DNA from 4 places in the Staphylococcus sp. acrmy genome. Region 1 is predicted to be linked to each of the others. Evidence: riboswitches for the same ligand, from Rfam matches in the RefSeq annotation. Region 1 holds a riboswitch; each other region holds the start of a gene.
The links. A riboswitch is a leader RNA that binds a small molecule or an ion and turns the genes downstream of it on or off. The one in region 1 is predicted to bind S-adenosylmethionine.

Region 1 (5,027 bases):
GTGGATTGACGGTTCATTCTTCCACCTCTATTCACTTTTTAAAGTCATTTTTTAATCATTCGTTTTAAATTAATTCCTAAATCAAGTACCCCAAGTAATGCAACAATATGTGTTGCTGGCGTTAAAATTGTCCCCACGACCATTAACAATATCGTTACAGCATCTGGCATACGTCTTGCTTTACCAAAGAAATGAATTAAACTCAATCCTTGAATATACATCAATAATGATAACACAACTTCAAAATTTAACACGATACTTTGGAAAGTACTTGGCTGAGTCGCAAACATTACGCACAGCAAGACGATCATGTAAATCCATAATAATGAACGATTCATTTGCCAAGCAAATAAAGGTTTGAAAATCGGTGTAGCTACTTTAAATTTACGTACAATCGGAAATGTAATAATTAAACTAATTAAAACAAGAATAAAAATTCCGATAATAATAAAACTTGGAAGTTGTACTGCCATTTGGCGAAAGCTTTCTTCTAATAGCGTTTTATAATCAGACTCCACGCCTGATGTAACAATGGCGCTATGCATTGCATCTTTGAAAGGTTTAATAAGTGTTGTTGCACTTGGTATCTTTTTAAATACTTGTAATAACATGAATGCGACTAAAGCAAATATACTTAAATATGTAGTTGCTATATATAAGATGCGTTCTTTAGAAGCACGTTCTTTTAATAATTGGCCAATAATAAAGCTAAGTAGTAAAACTAAAATCATGGCACTTAATACAAATGTATTACCTAATAGAGTGGTTAAAATAACTGTGACTAACGCGGCAAATCCAAATGATGGAACAGATTTGTTCCATAGAATAATCCCTGGAATTGTGGCGAATAAACATAGTATCAAACCAAGTATCGGTAACACATACGTGATTAAAGCAACAATAACGAGCGCAATTGTTCCTAAAATCGTCGCTTTAAGGTGTACTTTTGAAAACACATTTGCCACTCCCATACTTTTTGACTGTAACTTCTATTTTAACCTCTATACAAGATTAAAACAAATGTATAGAAATAGTACTTAGCACACTCATTAGTCGTTGGTTTAGTGGCACTATTGCGGTAATCCGCTTCCATTATTTTCGTTTGAAATTCGTTACTTTTAGAAAATGATATAAGTTCGGTGCCCAATCATTAAAGTTTAATAAGAAACCGTCATGTCCTACATTGTCTGGCACAAAGAAATGACGATGATATTTAAACCGCTCCCCTACTGCTCTCACTTGGTCATCTGGATACAATAAATCATCTGTAAAGCCCATCGTAAGTACTTTAGTATCTAAAGATTGAAAGACCTCATCTACGTCTACACGGCCACGGTCGATATTGTGGCTATCTAAGACATTCAACATTGTTAAGTAACAGGATAAATCATACGTTTCTTTAAACTTATTACCTTGGTAGCGTTGATAACTAACGACCTCGTCTGGAGAGAAGCGTTGATCATAACTTTTAGACGACCGGTACGTTAGGAAGCCTAATTGACGTGCAATACTTAGTCCTTCTTTACCTCCAAGATGAATGGCTTCACGCGCAATTTCATTAAATGCTCGGCTATAGGAGGACGTTTTATCAGTGGCTGCTAAGATAACCGCTTTATCAACTTGGAACTGGTTATTATAGAGTAATTCCATCACCTGCATGCCACCTAGACTTCCGCCGATTAAGATGTTAATTCTTTCGAAGCCGAGTTCTTGAATGCCCTTTTCAATCGCTTTAGCAATATCTCTTAGTGTTAATTGTTTCGGAAAATGTGTATCCGTTACGGGAGAGCTTGAGCCGAATGGGCTACCGATAACGTTAAATGTAAGGAACTGATAATCGTAGATAGGCATATAGCCACCGTCGATAATTTCACGCCACCAACCAGGATGTTCATCAGTACCATACGTTAAATGATTGCCGGTTAGCGCATGACAAACGACTACAAGTGGTTGACCTGAGTATCCTACATGTTCGTAGCGTAATTGTAGATTCTCAATCATTTCACCTGATTCTGTTCTAAATCGTCCTAAGTTTAATGTGTCTACCGTATAATGTGTCATACGCTTTCCTCCTCTGGATAAAAAAATCACTCCATACTCTTTAGAAGTATGAAGCGATGTGCTTATTACTTATCATTCGAGTATCTCGTTGGTTGTAGCACCGTACATGAATGCCGGTTGCTGAAGTTTCATAGGGCCGCGTCCCTCCACTTCTCTCAATAAGTTTATATTGTTTAGTTTTTACACTTTGTAACTGTTTTGTTTAAATTTATTTTATCTAATTACATTTGTAACTTCAATAGCTAGCTGTAGGATTCTGCCTTTTAAAAGAAAAAACGTAAACCAGCAATGAATGCGATACCTATTAGTATGGTAATCGTCAGGCTACGTGTAATGAGTGCAATGAAAATGGTCGGAATCGTTGCAATGATAAACGGAATATTGAGTGTGTAACCTTGTACGCCGTCTTGTTGGACGATGATGCCATCTAAGATAAGTGCCGTGAATAAGGTAATGGGTATAAATGATAACCACTTAATTACCGTTTCTGAAAGTTGAATACGTGAAATCATAAGAAACGGGATAACGCGGACGATTAGCGTTACGAGCCCACATAAAACGATTAATATTAACGTATGCCAAGATGTCGTCATTTATCCATCACCACCCCTAATGTTGCTGCAAAGATTGATGCGATAAGAATCGCGCCGTATGAAGGTATAAACCAACTTAGAATTAACATCATCACGATGACACTCGCAATTAATACAAGATACACTTTGAGTTTTGAACGTGTAATCGACTCAAATTGTGCCATTGCTAGAAAGATGAACATCGCCGTAATAGCGAAATCAAGTCCCAACATCTCTGGATTAGAGATATATTTACCGAATACTGCGCCGGCCACACTTGCAAGCGCCCAAAATACGTAAGCAGTTAAGTTTAAACCGTGTAACCAACGATCGTTTATCTTCTCCCCTTTTAAATGAGGTGTAACCGCTACGCCAAATGTTTCATCGGTTAAGATTGACGATAAGCCTATACGGTTCCAAACGCTATAATTTCTATAACTTGGCGCTAATGTCATTGATAATAGGAAAAAACGTGAATTGACGATAAAAGTGGTTAATACTATGGCCGAAGTCGGTGTACCTGCTATGACAAGTGCGCAGATGATAAATTGCGCTGCTCCAGCATAGACTAGTAAACATAGTAATAAGATTTCTAATATACTGAAATGCTGTGAAGCCGCCACGATTCCAAATGACAAACCAATTCCAATATATCCTAATAACGTAGGAATACATTCCTTGACCCCTTGTTTAAATGTCACATGTGACGTCATTCTTTTACCCCCTTTGTTCCATTCGTTTCCACAAGTAAATATATAATTAAATTTAGTCTAATACACTAGTTTAAGAGTAGCAACATACTTAGACGTCAGGTTGTGTGACGTAAGACTAACAGACGTGTTAAAACGTTGATTTATCAATGTTTTTAGAGTTCTCTATTTTTAGGTCAAAATTTCTACTTACCCCATATCAGGTAGTCTAAAAAGACGTTATTTACTTTATTACTTTATTAAGAAAAAGCAGGATTTTACTGTGGGAAATGATTATCTTTAAATAGAGTTAATATGACAATTAAAAAAAGCGTTGAAACTATCTTTTTCAAGATAGCCTCAACGCTAAATATATGAGTTATAACTTAGCCGTTTACTGGACGGATTTCAGTTTTACCACCCATGTATGGAACTAATGCATCTGGAATTGTGATTGAACCGTCTTCATTTTGATAGTTCTCAACGACAGCTGCAAATGTACGTCCAACAGCAAGACCACTACCGTTTAATGTGTGTGCTAATTCTGGTTTAGCATCTGCATTACGTTTGAAGCGGATGTTTGCACGACGCGCTTGGAAATCAGTACAGTTTGAGCAAGAACTAATTTCTTTGTAGTTGTCATAGCTTGGTAACCAAACTTCTAAGTCGTATGTTTTACTTGCACTGAAGCCGATGTCTCCTGTACATAAGATGACACGACGATATGGTAATTTTAATTCTTCTAAGATAGCTTCAGCATTTTTAGTCATATCTTCTAAAGCATCCCAAGAATCTTCAGGTTTTTCGATACGTACCATTTCAACTTTATCGAATTGGTGTAAACGGATTAAACCTCTTGTATCTCTACCAGCAGATCCTGCTTCACTACGGAAACATGCAGTTTGTGCAGTGAATTTTTCAGGTAATACATTTGGTGGGATAATTTCGTCTCTGTAGAAGTTTGTTAATGGCACTTCTGCAGTTGGAATAGTGTAAAGACCTTCTTTTTCAACTTTGAATAAATCTTCTTCGAATTTAGGTAATTGGCCTGTACCAAACATAGTATCAGCGTTAACTAATTGTGGTGTAAACATTTCAGTGTAACCGTGTTGTGTTGTATGTTTAGTAAGCATGTAGTTCATTAACGCACGTTCTAATAACGCACCGTCTCTAGTTAAGTATACGAAACGTGCTCCTGATACTTTCGCTGCACGTTCAAAGTCAGCCATTTTTAATTCTTCAACTAAATCCCAGTGTGCTTTTGGTTCGAAGTTGAATTCACGAGGCGTACCCCATTTTTTCACTTCAACGTTTTCTTCGTCTGAAGCACCTTGTGGCACATCGTCTGCGATTAAGTTAGGAATACGAATTAAGATATCTCTAACTTTATTGTCTACTTCATTTAATTTAGCATCGTTTTCTTTGATTTCGTCACCAAGTTCACGCATTTCTTTGATAACGTCATCAGCATTTTCTTTATTGCGTTTCTTTTCAGCGATTTCTTCACTTACTTTGTTACGACGTGCTTTCATATCTTCAGTTTTACCAATGAGTTGACGACGTTGATTATCTAATTCTAAGACCTCATCAACTACTTTTGGATCATCTCCACGTAATTCAATTTTGCTCTTAACTTTATCAGGTTCTTCTCTAAATTGTCTGATGTCTAACATATTAACTTCATCCTTCCCATTTTTTAAAAGTT
Region 2 (5,027 bases), on a different contig from region 1:
TGCATAAAATTAAAGAAAACCAAGAGTTAGCAGATTTCTATTGTAAAGAAGCGCCGTTCTACACACTTGGACCACTGACAACTGATATTGCACCAGCTTATGACCATATTACTTCAGCTATCGGGGGCAGCTAACATTGCAAGCTATGGTACAGCAATGTTATGTTACGTAACACCTAAAGAACATCTTGGTTTACCAGATAAAGATGACGTGCGTGAAGGCGTGGTTACTTATAAGATTGCGGCCCATGCTGCCGATCTAGCAAAAGATCTAAAAAATGCAGAAGAACGTGACAATGCGATAAGTAAAGCCCGTTTCGAGTTTAGATGGATTGATCAATTTAACTTGTCGTTAGACCCAGATAGAGCACGTGAGTATCATGATCAAACGTTACCGACTGAAGCGGCTAAAGTCGCACACTTCTGTAGTATGTGTGGCCCTAAATTCTGTTCAATGAAAATTTCGCATAATATCAGAGAAGAACATCGAGAGAAATTAGAAGGAATGAAAGAAAAAGCCGAAGAATTCAAAGAACAAGGTAGTAAAATTTATCATTAATATAAGATACTGTTACACAATTAAATTATAAAGTATCACATAAAATGCACCCTTAAAAGTTGGACTAAACAATCCCACTTCTAGGGGTGCAATATTTTTTCTAAATTATTATTACTTATCTTTTCTGTTCTTTCTATGTTCTTGACGACGTTGTTCTTCTTTAGATAGAAAATTAGGATACTTGCCAGGATTTTTAGAGCCATCTATGAATCCATATATCAATGGAAAGCCGACAACGCCTATTAGTAAGATGACGCATATACCTAATAACGTATAAACCATATAGTTTAACCTCCTTACATAAAAAGAGAGCAACACAGAAATCTAATGTGATTTCTAAGATTTCATTGTCTCACTCTAGCAAGGTTGACCAGTAATGAAGAAAGTACAGTTACAGTGAGTCTTCAACTCAATCAACTATTGCCAAAACAAAAATGGAGACATCTATGATATAAATGTCTCACTCTCACTAAAAACATTCAAGCTATTATGCAGTTTTTCTAGTTGTGAGATTGATTAAAATTAAACTACCTAGTAGAAATAATGAACTACCTAAAGCTTGAATAGGTTGATGATGATTGGCATCACCAGTTTGAGGCAATGTTTTGTTTGAAGTAGATTGATGTGTATTAGTTTTAGATGATGGGACTTCTGTAGAAGCTACATTTCCTACATAATACGTATTCAATTCACGAGCATTATCTACGGAAGAAGCGTCTGAAGTAGTTGGAGATGGGTTATCTAATTCAGCAGCTTTTGCGATGCCGTGTTCCGCATGTGTGTCTTCACTTGCTAATTGATTAAAATCACTAAATTTATCATTCTTATATTCTACTTCGCCAGTTTTATAAACTCTGTAGACACCTACACCAGAATTTGCTTTATTATGACTTTCAATTTCGAAATAGTTACCTTTATCTATGGCTTTGCCGAAGTTTTGTAAATTCCACTATTAGACATTGCTTCTTGTGCAACTTGTTGTGCATTGTCCTTCGTAACCATTTCTGCAGCTAATGCATGGTTTGAGTTTAAACATAATATTACCGTGCCTATTAGAACAGTTAACACCAATAGAGAAACCTTCTTCACAATGCAAACCCCATTTCATTTATTATCGATTACAGCCTTAGTGTAACACTCAGAATTGAATTAAATAGGGCTTTAAAACGAACGATATCGAAACTTTAACCTAGCTTAAAGAACTCACCTTTTGTAAATTTAGCTTAACAATATTAAAGGTTATTTAAAGTTTATAATTTCTGTGAATTTAGTATTTCTTTTTTGAAAAGTAGGGTATAGCCCATGCCATTAAACAAATGAAGATAATGTGCGCAACCATCCATAAACCATACTCAAGCCAACTGAATTGGAATATCTCACGTCGTGCTAACATAATTAAGAGTGGATAGAGTACGATGAATATCAACATAAGTAACACATAACTTAAGTTATAAAGTGGCTTAGATATATGATAAATAAACAAGAAAACAATATATATAATAAAACCTATCAATACATGAATCAGTAATTCTACTACTAATGGTACTTTACTTGGGTCAGCTAAGAAGTCAATGTTGATAAGTAATAAAGTAAGATGCGTGGATTGTGCAAAGACATCCATAATGGCCATGGTAATAAGCAAGACTATACTTATTATTAAGGCGCTTAATAGGTGATAGCCGTAACGTAACATTGTTAGCCTCCTTTAATCTTGATTATATTACTATTCCCTTGGTGCCAAAGAATAACACGTGTTAACTTTTCGGAATATTTAAAAAATATATTGACCGGTTATAGAGCGAATGCTAAGATAATATCAATTCAATAAAACGTGTTAACTCTTATCGAGAGTGGTGGAGGGATGTGCCCTATGAAGCCCAGCAACCGTCGTTTAACGAAATGGTGCTAATTCACATAAAGTAGACAATACTTTAAGAGATAAGAGAGAGTGTATCGATGCTTTCTCTTAAATAGATAGAAAGTATTTTTTTGTGTCTTCTAATCATTTAAGAGTGCTCATTTTATTGGAAAATATAAATAAAGGTGTCGATACATATGAAAAAGTGGATAAGTATTATAAGTGTTTTAGTCTTGATCTTAGTATTATCAGCATGTGGCAAAGATAAGGAAGAGAATAAGAAGATTACAGTAGCTGCATCTCCTGCACCACACGGAGATGTACTGAAGAAAGCAAAAGCACAATTGAAAAAGAAAGGCTATGACTTAGAAGTAAAAGAAGTAAATGACTATAAAGTGCCTAATAAATTGTTAGATAAAGGCGATGTCGATGCGAACTTCTTCCAACATGTACCTTATTTGAAAGCAGAGAAGAAGAGTCATGGATATAAAATAGAAGAACTTGGTAAAGTATTTACAACCCCAATGGGCGTGTATAGTAAAAAATATAAACACCTTAAAGATATTCCGGAGGGCTCAACGATATACGTCTCTAATAACCCAGCTGAAGAAGGACGTTTCTTGTCATTCTTTGTTAATGAAAGTTTAGTTAAATTGAAAAAAGGTGTAAAAATAGAAGATGCCAAATTTGAAGACGTTGTGGAAAATAAAAAGAATTTAAAATTTAATCATCAACAAGGTGCTGAATTCTTACCTAAAACATATAAAAATGGAGAAGGCGCTGCGGTTATTATGAACTCTAACTATGCTATCGATAACGGCTTAAAACCTTCAAGAGATGCGATTGTTATGGAAGGTAAATCATCACCATTCGCCAATATTCTTGCAGTTCAAGAAGGACATAAAAACGATAAAAAATTCCAAGAACTATTAAAAGTAATGCAATCAAAAGAAATTAAAGATTACATTAAGAAAGAATACGGGGATGATGTAATCCCGTACGAAAGTAAATAATAAATAGAGAAGGGTAAGGGAGAAATCTTGTTCAAAGGTTTCAACCTTACCTTTATTTATTTTGTTTGAGAATTTATATTTTTTAATTTTTCTGAAAATATTTACAAATCTGACAATTATTAGTATATTGATAAATATTACTTAACAATGTTTTGGGCGAAAGCCGAGAGAAACCTGGATAAATGGCCACTATACTTGGCCATCATCCTATTCAACTACATATCCAGGTGTCTCTCTTGGGAGGATGGATACGAATGACAAAGTCAGAGCAACTTATAAATGAAGATGGGAAATATTTTGCAGCGTCAGGAAGAATTAAATACTATCCATTAGCGATTGATCACGGCTATGGGGCAACGTTGGTTGATGTAGATGGAAAAGAGTATATTGACTTGTTATCAAGTGCAAGCTCACAGAATGTAGGCCATGCACCAAAACGCGTAACAGAAGCGATTAAAAAGCAAGTTGATAAATTTATCCATTATACGCCTGCCTATATGTATCATGAACCAGCTGTGAAATTATCTAAAAAGCTGTGCGATATTGCGCCAGGGGATTTTGAAAAGCGCGTAACCTTTGGATTAAGTGGTTCAGATGCCAATGATGGTGTAATTAAATTTGCGCGAGCGTATACAGGGCGACCATACATTATCAGTTTTACAAATGCTTATCATGGGTCAACATTTGGTTCATTATCCATGTCAGCAATCAGTTTGAATATGCGTAAACATTATGGTCCTTTATTAAGTGGGTTCTACCATATTCCATTCCCTGATAAATATAGAGGAATGTATGAACAACCGACACCAAATACAGTAGAAGAATACTTAGCACCGCTTAAAGAGATGTTCGCGAAATATGTACCCGCTGAAGAAGTGGCCTGTATCATGGTTGAAACGATTCAAGGAGACGATGGCTTATTAGAACCGGTAGAAGGCTACTTTGAAGCGTTAGAGGCGTTATGTCATGAACATGGTATTTTAATTGCCGTAGATGATATTCAACAAGGCCTTGGCCGTACTGGTACTTGGAGTTCAATTGATCACTTCAACTTTACTCCAGATTTAATTACATTCGGTAAATCACTAGCTGGCGGCTTGCCTATGTCAGCAATCGTGGGGCGTAAAGAAATTATCGAAAGCCTAGAAGCACCTGCGCATCTGTTCACTACAGGAGCGAATCCAGTAAGTTGTGAAGCGGCTCTCGCAACATTAGAAATGATTGAAGAAGACGACTTATTAACTGCTAGCTCTGAAAAGGGGAACTACGTACGTCAACGAATGGACCAATGGGTAACTAAATATGACTATGTCGGGGATGTACGAGGTATCGGTTTATCGATTGGTATAGATATAGTGTCTGATAAAGAAACTAAGACAAGAGCGTCACAAGAAGCATTGAAAATTTGTAACTACTGCTTTGAACATGGCTTGGTAATTATTGCGGTAGCTGGTAATGTCTTACGTTTCCAACCACCACTTGTTATTACCTATGAACAACTTGATTATGCACTAGATACACTAGAAGACGCATTACAAGCCTTACAAGAAGGACGCTTAGACCAATATGACATTAACGGCCAAGGCTGGTAAGAAGTA
Region 3 (5,027 bases), on a different contig from region 1:
GTAATACCTGATACTAGCGCAGGCATTGCTTCTGGAATTAATACTTTACGAACGACTGTCCAAGTATTTGCCCCCATAGACCATGCCGCTTCAATAACACCTTTATCTATTTCTTTAAATGCAATTTCAACTAATCTTGCGTAGAATGGTGCTGCCCCAATAACTAAGGCAGGTAGCGCACCAGTCGGACCACTAATTGTTCCTAATAGGACACTTGTAAATGGAATTAATAACAAGATTAAGATGATAAATGGTATTGCACGGAACAGGTTAACAATGAACGACACAATACTATAGAACACTCTTGCGTCTGTAGAATTACTTTTAGCAGATAAGAATAATAACACCCCTAAAATTAGTCCAAAGATAAACGCAAAGATGGTAGACACAATCGTCATATAAAGTGTTTCGTAAATTGCTTGCCATACTTCTGGCCACTGAACATTAGGCATTGTGATCATCTCGTGGAAAATATCACCATAAGACTTATCCATGTTTAATCACCTCCACATTGACATGTTGCTGATGTAAGTCGTTTTTGAAATTTTCAAAATCTTTTTCCGCAATATGTGGGACGTGGATAACTAAGAATCCTAATGAACTACCACGCGTATTTTTAATATTTGCTTCAAGAATATTAAAATCAATATTATGTGTTTTAGTTATGTAAGAAATAACTGGTTCTGTAGTATTTTCACCATTGAAGTTAAGTCTTACGATGTAAGCGTCTGGATCTAAAGGCTCTAAATGTTTAATTGATTCTTCAAAATCATCATCTAAGTCTTCTTTTACAAAGCGTCTTGTCACTTCGTGTTGTGGATTTTCAAATACTTGAGTGACATTGCCTTGTTCAATCACGCGACCATTTTCCATTACTGCTACTTCATCACACACACGTCTGATTACATGCATTTCGTGGGTAATGATAACAATCGTTAAATTCTCGCGTTCTTTAATTTTCAATAATAAATCTAATATTTCATCAGTCGTTTGTGGGTCTAGCGCACTTGTGGCTTCATCACACAATAATACGTCTGGTTCATTGGCTAATGCTCGAGCGATACCTACTCTTTGTTTTTGACCACCAGATAATTCTGAAGGGTAAGCACTTTCTCTACCTTTCAAGCCAACTAATTCTACGAGTTCTAACGCTCTCTTTTTAGCTTTATCTTTTGAAAAGCCAGCAATTTCAAGTGGGAACATAATATTACGTAAGACGGTACGCGACCATAATAAATTAAAATGTTGGAAAATCATGCTTACTTTTTGACGTTTTTGTCGTAAGTCTGATTTAGACAATTTATTTATATTGTCACCATCAATAATGATATCGCCTGACGTAGGTTCTTCTAAATGATTGAACATACGCACTAACGTACTTTTACCAGCACCAGAGAATCCAATAACTCCGAAAATTGTGCCAGTTTCTATTTTTAAATCAACGTGATCAACAGCGAGTACATCTTTATTCTTTGTGTGATAACGTTTAACAACTTGATTCAACTCAATCACGTTAAATGCCTCCTTAAACCTTTATGTAATTAAAAAATGCTTTCCCCACTTTAGTCGGTGGAGAAAGCATTGAATCATCTTTCTCTCATCTTCTAAAGTGTGGCACTTTATGTGAATTGGCACCATTTCTATAATAAGACGGTTGCCGGGCTTCATAGGGCACATCCCTCCACCTCTCTTGATAAGAGTTTTCGCACTATTTAATTAATTTATATCCTACCATTGCACTCTAGTTTCGTCAACAACTATTTTAAATTTTCTAACAAATAAGGAACCGATTGAAAAGCATAAATTCTATCGGTTTCCTGATCTTTGTTCATGACTATGAGTACAGGCACAGACATAATTTTATTTTTTTCACTAAATTCTGGATGATAATTTAAATCTATCTTCTTAATTGGTAACTGTAAAATTTCATTCGCTATATCTAACATCCGTTCTGAAATTTTACATGTTCCACACATTGGTGTGTAACCAAAAATTAAATGTTTATCTTTATTATAATGTTCACTAATATCTTCAATTTCTATAGAATTATTCATGCATAATTACTAACCTTTCAGTTCTTAAATTAGGAATTAGACTTTTTTCTTTACGAACTGTAAAGCCATGTTTACTTAATACGTGAGCAAGATAGTTCTTAGGGCATCGTGCTACTTCACAATACGTTTTATCCACGTAGATGTGTTCACTTTCACTAAGATAACGTTTAAACCATTTTCTAATCTTCTCGCCTTCATTATCCGAATCTGCTAACACATACACTTGCTTATCATATAAAGTTTCAATCATATCGTCTAATTTATCGATACTCATTGTACCATGTGTGCAAATGATATTCACAGGTTCAGCAACGACTTGTTGTACTCTCTTCTTATCAGATTTACCTTCAACAATAATAACCTTATTTAAAATTGCCATGTTCATCCACCTTCTAAGTCGATAATAAACAATCATTTACTTCTTCACAGAAACTCAAAAAGCTAAACATTTATTATAATTCAATACTTTTGAAAATGAGTAAAAATATAAAGCTAAGACATTATTAGTTAGAACAACACGCCATAAAATATAAGATAAAACAAAAATTAAGCTATTTATGTATAGCTATAAGTACAATTTTATATTTAAAGGTTTAATACAAAACCTAATTTTCCAGAAATAAAAAACTCCCAGATATATAATCAAGGAGTTTAAGTAAATTATTCACCAATCATTTCTTTATATTGATCAGCAGATAATAATTCGTCTAATTGACTTTCATCGCTAAGTTCAACTTTAACCATCCATGCTTTTTCGTATGGTGATTCGTTAACGAACTCAGGGCTATCTTCTAATTCGTCGTTAGTTTCAACAACTTTACCAGATACTGGCGCGTATAATTCAGATACTGTTTTAACTGATTCTACACTACCAAATGTGTCCCCTTCATTAATTTCATCATCAACGTCTGGTAATTCAACGAATACGATATCACCTAATTCACCTTGTGCGTATTCAGTGATACCGATTGTTGCAGTGTTGCCTTCAACTTTTACCCATTCATGTTCTTTTGAATATTTAAATTCGCTCGGTACTGCCACGAAAATCCCCTCCTAAAAATAATTACAATTTAATGATGCCATACCGTTAAGTTTCATTCAACTATTAATATAAAAATTCGAATAATTTATAAAATTAAAATTTGTAAATTTAACCTATAACCACGTTTCTTTATATTGGTCTTCTTTGAAACCTAAAGTAATTTTTTCGCCTGAAATAGCTAATGGTCGTTTAACCAACATACCATCAGAAGCTAATAAATCTAACTTTTCATCTTTAGATAAATCTTTCAATTTATCTTTTAGGTTTAATTCTCTATATTTTGCTCCGTGTGTATTAAATAATTTATTTATTTCAACACCTGTTTTATTGATAATTTCTTCAAACTCTTTTTTAGTAGGCGTGTGTTGAACAATGTCGATAGGTTCATAACTTACGCCGTGGTCATCTAAAAATTTTGCAGCCTTCTTGCAAGTCGTGCAATTTGAATATTGATAAAATTTAATCATGCAGATGTAACCTCCTAATTAGACTTATCCTAAATATATCAGATAATTTATGGAAACGCTCTATCTTTTAAGCTTAATTTTTCAAATAAAGTAATAATTTAGTTATAATACCTTTAGCATTTATTAAAAAAGGAGCGTTATATATGGAAAGTATTAATACAAATGAACAATTTAACTCTACAATTCAAAGTGATAAACCTGTTATCGTGAAATTTGAAGCAGGTTGGTGCCCTGACTGTAAAGCGATGGATATGTGGATTGATCCAATTATGGAGAAATATAATGACTACGAATGGTATACAGTTAACCGTGATGAGTTAGAAGATGTTGCGGCAGATAACGATGTAATGGGTATTCCAAGTTTATTAGTTTTTGAAAATGGTAACAAACGTGCACATTTACATTCAGCAAATGCTAAATCTCCAGAACAAGTTGAATCGTTCTTAGACGAAACATTTAATAAATAAAGAACACAACTCACAAATCCAATAATATATGAAAAGTTAGGATCCTTGTATATCAGGGTCCTAGCTTTTTTTACATTTAATATTCAGAAACTAGATTTTTATTTTTACGAGGTGCTTTTGTTGGCACATCTTCTAAATCAGTTAAGTAGAGTAATCCAGCAATAGCTTCGTCGCCCTTAATTCCATATACTTTACGTACTTTAGGGTCGAAGATATATGGTGGAGTCTTCCAGCATGTGCCAATGCCTTTTTCATGTAATAACAACATTAAATTTTGAGCATAGGCACCCATCGCAAAGAAATTCTCACTATTTTGGCGTTGTCTTGGATCAGTTTTAACTACTAATACCAACATTCCGCCTAATTTAGTTACATTGTTATAATGATCTTCTTGTTTTTCAGGACTATTTGGAAATGCAAAATACGTTACATCTCTACTCATTTCTCCTAATTTCTCTTTAGGTATATGAATAAATCTCCATGGTTCTCTCATTCCATGGTTAGGAGCATCAGTAGCTTTCTCAATAGCCTCAAATAAGTCATTATTATCTATCGTCATATCATGTTTAAATTTCTTAATACTTCTTCTTGAAGAAATTGCTTCTTGTAGTTCCACAATTATCGCTCCTTCATATTGATAACTATTATCAATTATAAAGCCTCACACTACTAAATTCAAATAGTTCCTACGTATTTTCGTAAAATGCCAACTGCTCTTTTAACGCTTTTACATGAATTTGACCTGGTGCTTGTGGCTCACCTAAACATCCATAAGATATAGAACCTCCAAACACGCCTTGTGCAGTTCGGCTAACTAATCCTAAATCAGACATTGAAATACCTATCATGCGACAACTCACTGCATCCACGCTAGAAGCCATCGCTTCCAATAGAATAGCCACATCTTCTCGAGAATTAGGCATAACCGCAATTTTAATAAAGTTAGGGCTCAACTGATGCATTTTATAATAAATAAATCTTAATTCATCTATACCAG
Region 4 (5,027 bases), on a different contig from region 1:
TAAAAAATTATGGGAAAGCTATGCTAAACTTGCGGATGATAATTATAACGAAGTCTTAAACCATCTAGAAGTGTACAACGAAGAAGCACGTATGATTATTGAGTTAGCTGCTGAAGTATATCGAGGCATTTTAACTGAAGTCAGAAAAGCGGACTACACGCTAAAAGACCGTGTCTATGTATCAACATGGAAGAAAAATAAGATCTACCGTAAATTAAAGAAAAAATATAAAGCTTAGGTGGGAAAGATATGAAGATAGCCGTCGTTGGCGCAGGAGTAACAGGCTTATCAGCAGCCGCTAGATTAGCTGCACATGGACATCAAGTAACAATCTTCGAGAAGAATGAACAAGTAGGTGGGCGTATGAGTCAATTTAAAAAAGATGGCTTTACGTTCGATATGGGACCTACGATTGTAATGGTTCCAGATGTATACAGAGCAGTATTTGAGGAAAGTGGTAAACGCTTTGAAGATTACATAGATATGAGACAACTAACGCATATCTTTGATATCTATTTCTCGGATAAAGATAAAGTGAGTGTGTCGACTGATTTAGCGCAGTTAAGCCAAGCGTTAGAAGCTATCGAACCGGGGTCAACACCAGGATTTATGCAGTTCTTAACCGACGTATATAGACGTTATGAAGTTGCACGTAAATATTTCTTAGAACGTACCTTCCGTAAGCCGAGTGAGTTTTACAATCCACTGACATTATATCGTGGTCTTAAACTAAGAACGTTTAGCAAAGCGAATCAACTTATTGACGATTACGTTTCTAATGAAAAGATTCGTAAATTACTCGCATTCCAAACGTTGTATATAGGTATCGACCCTAAACAAGGTCCGTCTATTTATTCAATTATTCCAATGATTGAAATGGTCCATGGCGTGCACTATATTAAAGGCGGAATGTATGGCTTAGCACAAGGCTTATTGAAACTTGGCCAAGATTTAGGTATTGAAGTTCGATTAAATGCAGATGTACAAGAAATCATTATCGATCCTAAATTTAAACGTGCAGATGGTTTACGTGTGAATGATGAAATCCATCGCTTTGATAAAGTGTTATGTACTGCAGATTTCCCGTATGTCGCACAACACTTGATGCCATCCCATGCACCACTGAAGAAATATTCTCCTGAAAAGGTAGACAACATGGACTACTCATGTTCAGCTTTCCTTGTCTATGCCGGCATAAACAGAGAACTACGCGATAAAGTTCATGTTCATAATGTTGTATTCGCCAAAGACTTTAGAGGCAATATTGATGATATCTTTAGTGGTAGAATGCCAGATGATCCTTCTTTATATCTTTATTTTCCAGCGGTAGAAGATGATGAGCTAGCGCCAAAAGGCCAAACTGGAATGTACGTGCTTATGCCTGTCCCTGAATTGAAAACAGGCGAAATAGATTGGAATGATCCAAATGAAATCGAACGCGCCAAAGAAGTTGTTTATAGCAAAATAGAAACAATTGAAGAACTTAAAGATGTGCGCAAAGATGTGATTTCAGAAACAATCTTTACACCATTAGACTTTGAAAGTCGTTATAACGCAAAATTTGGTACGGCATTCGGCTTAATGCCTACATTGACGCAAAGTAACTATTATCGTCCGGCTAATGTGTCGAAAGATTATAAAGATTTATACTTTGCAGGTGCAAGTACACATCCTGGTGCAGGTGTTCCAATTGTCTTAACGAGCGCTAAAATTACGGCAGAAGCCATGTTAGAAGATATTAATAAAGGGATTTAAATACTGAATAGTTAGATTAAATCTGAAAATTATAAATATTGACAATATTTTTCGTCCTGATAAAATAAATAGTAATTCGAAAGAACTTATCCAGAGAAGTGAAGGGATTTGGCCCGATGAAACTTCAGCAACAGGCTTCACATATAAAACAGCACTGTGCTAATTCCAAAGAGGTAACGCCTCACAGATAAGTGTCGTGTACAAAATAACGCTATATGCCACTTGGAAAAGTGGTGTATAGCGTTACTTTTATATCTAAAGGAGGATGAAGATGGTCATTTCAAAGAGATTAGCCGCTATACCGGAAAGTTACTTTGGCAAAACGATGGGACGCAAAGTTGAACATGGATCTTTACCACTGATAAATATGGCAGTGGGCATTCCTGATGGCGAAACGCCTAAAGGTATCGTTGATCATTTTGCAGAAGCAGTGCGTATACCCGAGAATCAAAAGTATGGAGCGTTTCATGGCAAAGAATCATTTAAAGAAGCTATTGTGAATTTCTATCAACGTCAATATAACGTAGATTTACATAAAGATGATGAAGTGTGTATCCTATATGGCACGAAGAATGGACTCGTCGCTTTACCGACGTGTGTCGTTAACTCAGGAGAGAACGTGCTATTACCTGACCCGGGTTATACGGATTATCTAGCAGGCGTGATGCTTTCCGACGCGAACCCCGTACCACTCAATTTATCGCCTCCTGACTATCTACCAGATTGGGACAGTGTTGATAAAGAGACTTTAGCGCATACGTCACTGATTTACCTTACATATCCAAACAATCCAACCGGGTCTACTGCTACGTCAGAAGTGTTTGATGAAACCATTAAGCGTTTTAAAGGAACGCAAACGAAGATTGTGCACGACTTTGCCTATAGCGTATTTGGCTTTGATGCGAAGAACCCAAGCATTCTTGCTTCTGAACATGGGAAAGACGTCGCAATCGAAATCTTCTCCTTATCAAAAGGCTATAATATGTCAGGTTTCCGTGTCGGATTTGCAGTAGGAAACAAAGAGATGATTCAAGCGCTTAAAAAATATCAAACCCATACCAATGCAGGAATGTTTGGTGCCTTACAAGATGCGGCAACGTATGCATTAAATAATTATGATGATTTTTTAGAACAACAAAATGCTACGTTTAAACGTCGTCGTGATGCTTTTGAAGCACGCCTAGCTGAAGCACACTTACCTTTTGTACATTCAAAAGGAGGCATTTATTCATGGCTACAAACCCCTCCAGGATATGACAGTGAAACGTTTGAACAGTATTTATTAAAAGAGAAATCCATTTTAGTCGCACCAGGTATTCCATTTGGAGAAAATGGCCGTCATTACGTTAGAATCTCCTTAGCATTAAATGATAACGATTTAGCAGAAGCGGCCGAGAGATTAGCGTCATTAGCACATTTATACGACAACTAAGAAGACAAGAAAGGATGATGCATAATGTTAAAAATTAAAATGATGAGTGTAAGAGATGAAGATATACCTTTCATCGAACAATGGGCACAAGACAATCAAGTTGAGATAGAGATGAATAAAGAACTATTAAACGATGATAATGTAGACAGTGTGAAAGGATTTGACGGTTTATCATTGTCTCAACAACATCCTCTTTCAGAACAGGTATTTGCTAAATTACATGACTTTGGCATTAAACATATCGCACAACGTAGTGCAGGTTTCGATATGTACGACTTAGACTTAGCGACCAAGTATGACATTGTTGTTTCCAATGTACCTTCATATTCACCAAGTTCAATTGCAGAATTTGCCGTGATACAAGCGATTAATATCGTAAGAAATCAGAATGATATTCAACGTAAAGTGCGTGATTATGATTTTCGTTGGGAACCTTCTATATTATCACGTTCGATTAGTGATTTGACGGTAGCGGTCATTGGTACAGGCCGTATTGGTTCTGTAGCGGCTAAGATCTTTGCGAAAGGCTATGATAGTAAAGTGATTGCGTATGATCCTTTTCCAAATGAGCATGTAGCAGAATATGTCGAGTATAAAGATACGTTAGAAGAAGCAGTGGCAGAAGCGGATATTGTAACGGTTCATATCCCAGCTACACATTATAACGGACACTTATTTGATGAAAAAGTATTTTCGAAATTTAAAAAAGGGGCAGTATTCGTTAATGCGGCGAGAGGTTCAATGGTGGATACTAAAGCCTTACTCGCTGCGCTAGATAGTGGCCATCTTAAAGGTGCAGCTTTAGATACTTATGAATATGAACGTGGCTTATTCCCTGGTGACTATCGAGGTAAAGAGATTAATGATGAGCTGTTGGATACGCTTATTGAACGAGAAGATATTCTGTTAACTCCACATATTGCTTTCTATACGGAAGCGGCTGTTAAGAATTTAGTGGTAGATGCATTAGATGCCATTATTGAATTACGTAATACAGGAACTACGAAATTAAGAGTTAACTAAATAAAGAGAATCCTGGCAGTATTTTAATATGGTCTATAACTCTCGTGGTCTCGACCTAGAAAAAAAGGCGTAAAGATGATTGACTCACCTTTACGCCTATAATATTTGGGTTCTGGGAAGTGATAAACGGTGTCCCAAAAGTAGGATTCTCGGCAGATACCGTCACGATTCGATAAAATTTGAAGAACAATTTTGCTCATCGTTCGGTTCTGCTCAAATCCTAAACACTTTTGTCCCAACCTCACTCTCATATATTCAAGATTATTTTACGTCGTAACCTTGGTCTTCAATGGCTTGTTTCATTTGATCAACTGAGACTCTGTTTTCATCATAATCGACTCTAACTTCGTTTTTATCTAAATTGACTTCGGCAGTTGTTACGCCGTTTAATTTAGCTAAGGCAGATTCGATAGCGTTTCTGCAATGATCACAGCTCATGCCGTCTACTTTAATTGTTTCATTAATCATCTGTGTCACCTCCAAAGAATTACATTACTGTATACCCTTATTCTACTCCTTTATATATATCAAAGAAAAGAAAACGCGACGAAATCCTAAATTAAAGTCATTTTTAAGGTAAAATGCGTATAATTTTAACGTATAGTTAAATGCTTATTATAATTTCATACGTTTTAGACGTAGGGCATTGCTTACTACACTGACAGAACTTAAAGCCATGGCTGCACCGGCAATCCATGGTGCCAATAATCCCATAGCAGCAATTGGAATACCAGCTACGTTATAACCAAAGGCCCAGAATAAGTTTTGTTTAATATTGCGAATGGTTTGGTCACTTGCATGAATAGCTTTAGGGACT

Region 2: another riboswitch for S-adenosylmethionine. It lies ahead of FH144_RS00390 (MetQ/NlpA family ABC transporter substrate-binding protein); the one in region 1 lies ahead of metX (homoserine O-acetyltransferase MetX).
Region 3: another riboswitch for S-adenosylmethionine. It lies ahead of FH144_RS06460 (methionine ABC transporter ATP-binding protein); the one in region 1 lies ahead of metX (homoserine O-acetyltransferase MetX).
Region 4: another riboswitch for S-adenosylmethionine. It lies ahead of FH144_RS00215 (aminotransferase class I/II-fold pyridoxal phosphate-dependent enzyme); the one in region 1 lies ahead of metX (homoserine O-acetyltransferase MetX).

Annotation. Positions count from the first base shown of each region.
Region 1 is NZ_JALCVE010000007.1:16,095-21,121, forward strand. It holds gene FH144_RS08375 (DHH family phosphoesterase) at 1-17, opposite strand, end outside; gene FH144_RS08380 (YybS family protein) at 45-971, opposite strand; gene metX (homoserine O-acetyltransferase MetX) at 1,093-2,061, opposite strand; SAM riboswitch class I at 2,128-2,226, opposite strand; gene FH144_RS08390 (AzlD domain-containing protein) at 2,325-2,654, opposite strand; gene FH144_RS08395 (AzlC family ABC transporter permease) at 2,651-3,346, opposite strand; gene serS (serine--tRNA ligase) at 3,709-4,995, opposite strand.
Region 2 is NZ_JALCVE010000001.1:80,458-85,484, reverse strand. It holds partial or broken gene thiC (phosphomethylpyrimidine synthase ThiC) at 1-558, shown strand, start outside; gene FH144_RS00410 (hypothetical protein) at 670-840, opposite strand; gene FH144_RS00405 (LPXTG cell wall anchor domain-containing protein) at 1,046-1,246, opposite strand; gene FH144_RS00400 (hypothetical protein) at 1,477-1,647, opposite strand; gene FH144_RS00395 (DUF898 domain-containing protein) at 1,826-2,251, opposite strand; SAM riboswitch class I at 2,397-2,503, shown strand; gene FH144_RS00390 (MetQ/NlpA family ABC transporter substrate-binding protein) at 2,614-3,429, shown strand; gene FH144_RS00385 (aspartate aminotransferase family protein) at 3,684-5,021, shown strand.
Region 3 is NZ_JALCVE010000005.1:42,188-47,214, forward strand. It holds gene FH144_RS06455 (methionine ABC transporter permease) at 1-494, opposite strand, end outside; gene FH144_RS06460 (methionine ABC transporter ATP-binding protein) at 487-1,512, opposite strand; SAM riboswitch class I at 1,595-1,700, opposite strand; gene FH144_RS06465 (thioredoxin family protein) at 1,758-2,054, opposite strand; gene FH144_RS06470 (toprim domain-containing protein) at 2,047-2,433, opposite strand; gene gcvH (glycine cleavage system protein GcvH) at 2,715-3,095, opposite strand; gene FH144_RS06480 (arsenate reductase family protein) at 3,210-3,563, opposite strand; gene FH144_RS06485 (thioredoxin family protein) at 3,707-4,030, shown strand; gene FH144_RS06490 (nitroreductase family protein) at 4,107-4,646, opposite strand; gene aroD (type I 3-dehydroquinate dehydratase) at 4,717-5,027, opposite strand, start outside.
Region 4 is NZ_JALCVE010000001.1:44,513-49,539, reverse strand. It holds gene FH144_RS00225 (phytoene/squalene synthase family protein) at 1-238, shown strand, start outside; gene FH144_RS00220 (phytoene desaturase family protein) at 250-1,755, shown strand; SAM riboswitch class I at 1,839-1,949, shown strand; gene FH144_RS00215 (aminotransferase class I/II-fold pyridoxal phosphate-dependent enzyme) at 2,027-3,187, shown strand; gene FH144_RS00210 (D-lactate dehydrogenase) at 3,212-4,210, shown strand; gene copZ (copper chaperone CopZ) at 4,472-4,678, opposite strand; gene FH144_RS00200 (heavy metal translocating P-type ATPase) at 4,826-5,027, opposite strand, start outside.